2 regions of the Providencia zhijiangensis genome follow, and region 1 is predicted to be linked to the other one. Evidence: predicted binding sites of a transcription regulator. Region 1 holds the regulator's gene; the other holds the start of a gene.

Region 1 (3,429 bases):
TCTTCTTACTGGTGCAAACTAAATTATTACGTGTGCAACTGGCAGATAAAACATCGCTTAATTGGATTTCTATATCACTATTCATTTTATTATTCACTTAGGACTACAAAACCAGATGATGTATGCCACCATCTGGTTCAGAACATTCATCAGCCAAAGACTAATCAGTCAACGACTGGCTAAATGTATTAGTGTTGTCTCAGTTTTTCTTTATGTTTGGTTAATTGGCGTGACAGCTTATCAAGGAGTAAATCAAGTGCCGCGTACATATCGTCGTCTTCCGCTGATGCGTGAAGTTCTGCGCCGTTGAGTTGCAGGGTGGCTTCAGCAATTTGCTGAACTTTTTCCACTTTCAGAACAACTTGGATACTGTTAATACGATCAAACAATTGCTCTAATTTTTTGAGTTTTTTCTCAACCGTTTCGCGCAATGCCGGTGTAACTTCAATATTGTGTCCAGTAATCTGAAATTCCATACTATCTTCCTTATATTATTGGGTTAAACCAACTGTTTACGTTGATTTGATGGCGGAATAGATAATGACTCACGATACTTAGCAACAGTTCGACGAGCAACTTGTATACCTTGCTCTGCCAGCATACTCGTCAATTTACTGTCACTCAATGGTTTTGCTGGGTTTTCCGCAGCAACCAGCTTCTTCACCAGTGCACGAATCGCAGTGGAGGAGGCTTCTCCTCCGGTGTCCGTACTGACGTGACTGGAGAAAAAATACTTCAACTCAAAAATGCCTCGTGGACTATGCAGGAATTTTTGGGTTGTCACACGGGAGATAGTCGATTCATGCATGTCCACCTGATAGGCAATGTCTGCCAAAATCATCGGTTTCATATACTCTTCGCCTAACTCAAAAAATTCTTGTTGTTGCTCAACAATACAGGTCGCCACTTTCAGTAATGTTTCATGGCGACTTTCTAAGCTTTTAATCAGCCATTTCGCATCCTGCAAGTGACTGCGAATATATTGCGTGTCACTTTCGCTGGCTGAATTATTTGCCATTGAAGCATAATGATTATTGATGCTTAACTTAGGGATGCTATCTGTATTTAACTCAACTTGCCAGTGTCCACCGACTTTTTTCACCAGCACATCGGGAATAACATATTCCGATTCACCCGTATTGATTGACTGCCCTGGCTTGGGATTCAGCGTAAGGATCAGGTCAATTGCTGTTTTCAGCGCATCTTCTTTTAAACGGGTCAGTTTACTCAGTTGACGAAAGTCACGATTTGCCAGTAAATCAATATGATTGCTAATAATCAGTCTAGCTTCTTGCAGGCCAATTGTCTCTTTGGGGTATAAAGAGAGCTGGATCAGTAAACACTCTTTGAGATCCTGCGCCGCCACCCCTAATGGGTCGAAATGCTGAATGCGTTTTAAAACGGCAACCACTTCTTCTAAAGTGATATCGGGGTCATCAATCCCTTCGTGGATCTCACTGATTGAACTTGTGAGATAGCCTGAATCATCAATCGAATCGATAATCGAGGTTGCAATCGCGCGGTCGGTATCGGTAAACGGGGTGAGATCCGCTTGCCAGATTAGATAATCTTGCAGTGTTTGGGTGGTTTCCCCTTGGTAAACAGGAAGTTCATCGAAGCTATAGTCGTTGCTCGTTCCTGACGGGGTGCCTGCCGTATAGATTTCATCCCAATCAGCATCTAGAGGAAGCTCATCGGGCATATCTGCTTTTTCGAGGGCATCTTTAGTATCGATTTCGCTGCTGTCAGTGTCGTTGCTTAGATTATCTAAATTTTCTTGCTCAGAGGATGATTCTTCTTGTTCGAGCAGAGGGTTGGTTTCAAGGGCGAGTTGAATTTCTTGTTGAAGCTCAAGTGTGGATAACTGCAACAGGCGGATGGCCTGTTGCAATTGAGGCGTCATTGCAAGTTGTTGACTGATTCTGAGCTGCAAACTTTGCTTCATGAATGTGCTTTATTCTCCATTACCACTTACACAACCAATGCCATGACAACCAACAAGGCAAAACTACAGTCTACAATTTACAAACTACAGTCTAAAGCCTTCACCCAAATAAACGCGTTTCACTTGCTCGTTTTCAAGGATCATCTCTGGCGAGCCGTGAGCAATCAAGTGCCCTTGACTAACAATGTAAGCACGTTCGCAAACATCGAGAGTTTCACGGACGTTATGGTCAGTGATTAATACGCCAAGCCCATAGTCACGCAAGTGTTGGATGATTTTTTTGATATCCAAAACGGAAATCGGGTCAACCCCAGCAAACGGCTCATCTAACAGGATAAATTTTGGATTAGCAGCGAGGGCGCGTGCAATTTCCACACGACGACGCTCACCACCAGACAGTGACTGACCTACGCTATCGCGCAAGTGAGTAATGCTGAACTCTTCCATCAGCTCTTCAGCGCGCTCTTTGCGCTGTTCTGAGGTTAAGTCTGGACGAATTTCTAACACCGCCATCAGGTTGTCATACACACTGAGACGGCGGAAAATAGACGCTTCTTGAGGAAGGTAGCCAATGCCACGACGAGCGCGCTCATGCAGAGGCAGTAAGCTAATATCTTCCCCATCAATTAAAATTTTACCAGCATCCCGCTGAACAATGCCGACTACCATATAAAAAGTGGTCGTTTTACCCGCACCGTTAGGGCCTAAGAGACCAACGATTTCCCCTGATTTCACTTCGAGGCTGACGTCAGTGACTACGCTGCGTTTTTTATAGGATTTCGCCAGATTCTCTGCGGTTAGTGTTGCCATAACAATTATTTACTCTTACTTGTTGATGAACCCTGCGCTGCTGGGCCTTTCTCTTGTAACTGGGCTGGTAATAAGACAGTCGTTACGCGCTTGCCTTTATCACTGAACGCTTCCATTTTTTGCGTTGGAACGACGTAAGTAATCTTATCGCCTTTGATATTGCTATCGAGCTGTTCAAGGTAGGCATCACCAGTTAATGTAACCAGCTGCTGATCAACTTCATAACGTGCTTTGGATGCGTGACCTTTAATTGGTTTGCCATCGTCTTGTAACTGGAAGAAAGTCACTGGCGTACCAAATGCTTCAATGACGATTTTATCGGAATCGCTGCTTGGACGCGTCACAACAACTTTGTTGGCACGAATATCAATGGAACCTTGTTTGATAACAACGTCATCAGTAAATGTGGTGATATTTTTTTCTAAATCAAGAGATTGCTTAACCGAGTTAATGGTCATCGGCTGTTGAGTATCTGTTTTCAGTGCCATTGCCGGCAGGCTAAGAGCCAAAATTGCACTTGCAACAGCCCCTTGAATAAAACTTTTCTTAGTTACTTGATTCATTGTGTTGCTCTTTTGGTTGTAACTCATAGTGAGTTTTAACATCTTCAATTAATTCAGCGGTTCTTGTACGAAGGTTCCCCTTCATTTTTAAGCCCGTTGAATTTAGCCCGT
Region 2 (3,429 bases), 850 kb from region 1:
AGTGTCACTTCGTTTTCGGTAAAACTGTGACCGGTTTTGAGGCTATTAAGCATCTGCTCATCATTTAATGAACAATAGTTGAATAGTAACGGGAGCGGGGTGCCATAGAGCTTACGGGGGCTTTGTGCCAAAATTTGTAAGGCAGCATGGTTGGCATAATGGATAATTAAATTGTAATTCAGCACTAATACGCTGTTAATTAAGGAATCGAGGAGATGTTCGGGGACAGGTAAATGCTCGGCTTTCATGTAATATTGCTCCTGCACTATTTTGGTGCATTATACGTTATTTACTGATTAACCGATACGTCGAAGCCAATATTTGCTGTTTATCACTCGGTGCAGAGAAAAGGCCCCATCCAAAGATGGGGCAAGTGCTTCACGGCAACAAAGACTATCAGTGGAACGGCGTGTTACGCACTGTAGTACATTTCAAATTCGAGTGGGTGTGGTGCCATACGAACGCGTTGGATATCGGCACGCAGTAATTCGATGTAAGCGTCGATAGCGTCGTCAGTAAATACACCACCACGAGTTAAGAACTCACGGTTTTTATCCAGTTCAGCCAGAGCTTCTTCTAAAGAGTTCGCAACAGTTGGGATCTCTTTTGCTTCTTCTGGCGGTAAGTCGTACAGGTTTTTGTCCATTGCATCGCCTGGGTGGATCTTGTTGATGATGCCATCAAGACCCGCCATTAACTGAGCAGCAAACGCTAAGTATGGGTTAGCTGCTGGGTCTGGGAAGCGAACTTCGATACGACGTGCTTTAGTGCTTGCAACCACTGGGATACGGATAGAGGCAGAGCGGTTACGTGCAGAGTAAGCCAGCATTACTGGTGCTTCAAAACCTGGGACTAAACGCTTGTAGGAGTTAGTCGTTGGGTTAGTGAATGCGTTCAGTGCGCGAGCGTGTTTGATGATACCGCCGATGTAGTACAGCGCCATCTCAGATAACCCGCCGTATTTGTCGCCTGCAAACAGGTTCACGCCACCTTTAGATAAAGACATGTGGCAGTGCATACCGGAACCGTTATCACCAACTAATGGTTTTGGCATAAAGGTTGCGGTCTTGCCGTATGCGTGTGCAACGTTATGGACAACGTATTTGTAAATTTGTGTCTCATCCGCCTTTTTGGTCATGGTGTTAAAGCGAGTTGCGATTTCGTTTTGGCCTGCAGTTGCCACTTCATGGTGGTGAGCTTCAACCACTAAGCCCATCTCTTCCATTGTGGTACACATAGCTGAACGTAAATCTTGTGATGAGTCTACTGGTGGTACTGGGAAGTAACCGCCTTTTACAGCTGGACGGTGACCTTTGTTACCGCCTTCGTATTTAGTGCCAGTGTTCCATGCGGCTTCGATATCATCGATGTGATAGTAGCTGCTGTGCATGCTGTTGCCGAAGCGGATGTCATCGAACACGAAAAATTCTGGTTCAGGCCCAAATAACACCATATCCGCAATGCCGCTAGAGCGCAGGAAATCTTCAGCGCGTTTAGAGATAGAGCGAGGGTCGCGATCGTAACCTTGCATAGTGCCCGGTTCTAAAATGTCGCAACGAATGATTAAGGTATTATCGGCGTAGAATGGGTCTAACATTGCGGTAGATGCATCTGGCATCAATACCATGTCAGACTCGTTGATGCCTTTCCAGCCACCGATGGATGAGCCATCAAACATTTGACCTTCTTCAAAGAAGTCTTCGTCAACTTGATGAGCAGGGATAGTGATGTGTTGCTCTTTACCTTTAGTATCAGTAAAACGCAGATCAATAAATCTTACATTGTGCTCTTCGATTAACGATAAAACATGTTTAGCGGACATTCTCGGCTCTCCTGGTCGGGTCTAATCAACTTACGCAGCAATTAAGGTGTGCATAAGTTGGTTTATCTGGCTTCGCAAGATTAATGATTATTTCATTAATCTTATTGCAAGCTCTCTAGGGTTATATAAGCGAAAAGCGTGCCAACTTTTAAAATCATCGTAAATGGGGATGATGACAAGAAGATGGCAAGGATTAGGCTAAAAAATAGTCTATCACTGCGCTGTATTGGTGCAAGGAAAAGATTTATTGCACCAACATGGTGCGACAAATGGAGGGCGGAAACAAAAACGGCGTAGTGCTATTGATTGGCACCACACCGTGAGTATTTTTAGAGATATAAAAAGGTTTATTCGTCATTACTGTCAGTTAATAACGCATTCACCTCTTCAATCTGTTTGACGGCATCATTGATGATCGCCGCAATTTGATGAGTTTGTTCTTCATTTAATTGCTTGAGCACCATTTTATGGCGGAGCAAGGCTTTAAAACGGCTCACTGCCATCTCGATATCTTCCGATAAGTTGCTGCCTTGCTGTAGCTCACGGGCTTTCGCTAATTTACGGCTGATAACGGCTTCAGTTTCTTTATTCTGCGCGAGGTGTTCAGTTCCTTCAGGAGTAATAGAGAAACTTTTGCGGTTACGCTCGACAATGTTCGATTCCAAAAAGCCTTGTTCTTCTAATAGCGTTAAGGTTGGGTAGATGACCCCTGGGCTTGGTACATATAAGCCATTAGATGCTTCTTGGATGTCTTTGATGATTTCATAGCCATAGCTTGGTTTTTTTGCCACTAAAGAGAGCACCATAATGTGCAGATCTCCATGGTCAAATAGGCGACGTAAGCCTTTACCGCGCCCACGACGGCCTTCGCCGTGACAGCCTTCACCGTGTCCGCGACCATGACGGCCTTCGCCGTGACAGCCTTCACCGCGTCCACGACCGTGACGGCCTTCGCCGTGGCAACCTTCACCATGTCCACGACCCTGACGGCCTTCTCCGTGTCCATGACGACCCTCGCCGTGACAACATTCCCCGTGGTCATGACCATGGCGATGTTCTTGGTGCTCGCCATTATGGCAGCAGCCACCGTGTCCTCGTTGATGTTCGTCATGATGTGAGGCATAAACATGACGGCATTGATGTATTCTCATAGGAACCTCTGTTATTATTTCGATATATCTAAATTGCGTTATAGGTTCACTTTATTCCGATATATCTAAACTGTCAAATTAGATATATCTAAATAATAAAAAATGCATTGAAATGAGTGATAGACGAAGAAAGTTTATTTTTTATTCTTTTTTTCGGCTGCTAATATTTCCTTTTTAGCGTATTATCCTGCCACTTTGTGATTTCCTAGTGCTGATAATTGCTATTTTTTTGAGCATCTTTGCACGACGACGCAACTGAATGTTTTTTAGCTAAAAACTTTTTTAATAGTGATGGCTTTCACATTTATTCCACTTGTGTGGAAAAACGTGTAAAATAACAGCAAATTAACGTAGAAAGTATGCTTTGGGCATTACAACAACTCATAAAGCATATTCCTTTCCTGTCAATTAAACGGTAAAAATCCTTGTCAATTCAAAACTTAAGAAACATCGCCA

The links. The regulator sigma-54, encoded in region 1, starts transcription at its own class of promoters, with help from an activator protein. The targets are predictions, from matches to a motif close to GTTGGCACANNTTTCGCTNT.
Region 2: glnA (glutamate--ammonia ligase) is a predicted target of sigma-54. The motif match lies at 1,949-1,968, and genes of this name have one in related genera.

Annotation. Positions count from the first base shown of each region.
Region 1 covers NZ_CP135990.1:3,182,569-3,185,997, reverse strand. The annotation lists gene ptsN (PTS IIA-like nitrogen regulatory protein PtsN) at 1-85, opposite strand, end outside; gene hpf (ribosome hibernation promoting factor) at 189-476, opposite strand; gene rpoN (RNA polymerase factor sigma-54) at 500-1,945, opposite strand; gene lptB (LPS export ABC transporter ATP-binding protein) at 2,030-2,755, opposite strand; gene lptA (lipopolysaccharide ABC transporter substrate-binding protein LptA) at 2,761-3,318, opposite strand; gene lptC (LPS export ABC transporter periplasmic protein LptC) at 3,302-3,429, opposite strand, start outside.
Region 2 covers NZ_CP135990.1:240,459-243,887, forward strand. The annotation lists gene glnL (nitrogen regulation protein NR(II)) at 1-248, opposite strand, end outside; gene glnA (glutamate--ammonia ligase) at 413-1,822, opposite strand; gene QS795_RS01115 (PadR family transcriptional regulator) at 2,170-2,973, opposite strand; gene typA (ribosome-dependent GTPase TypA) at 3,399-3,429, shown strand, end outside.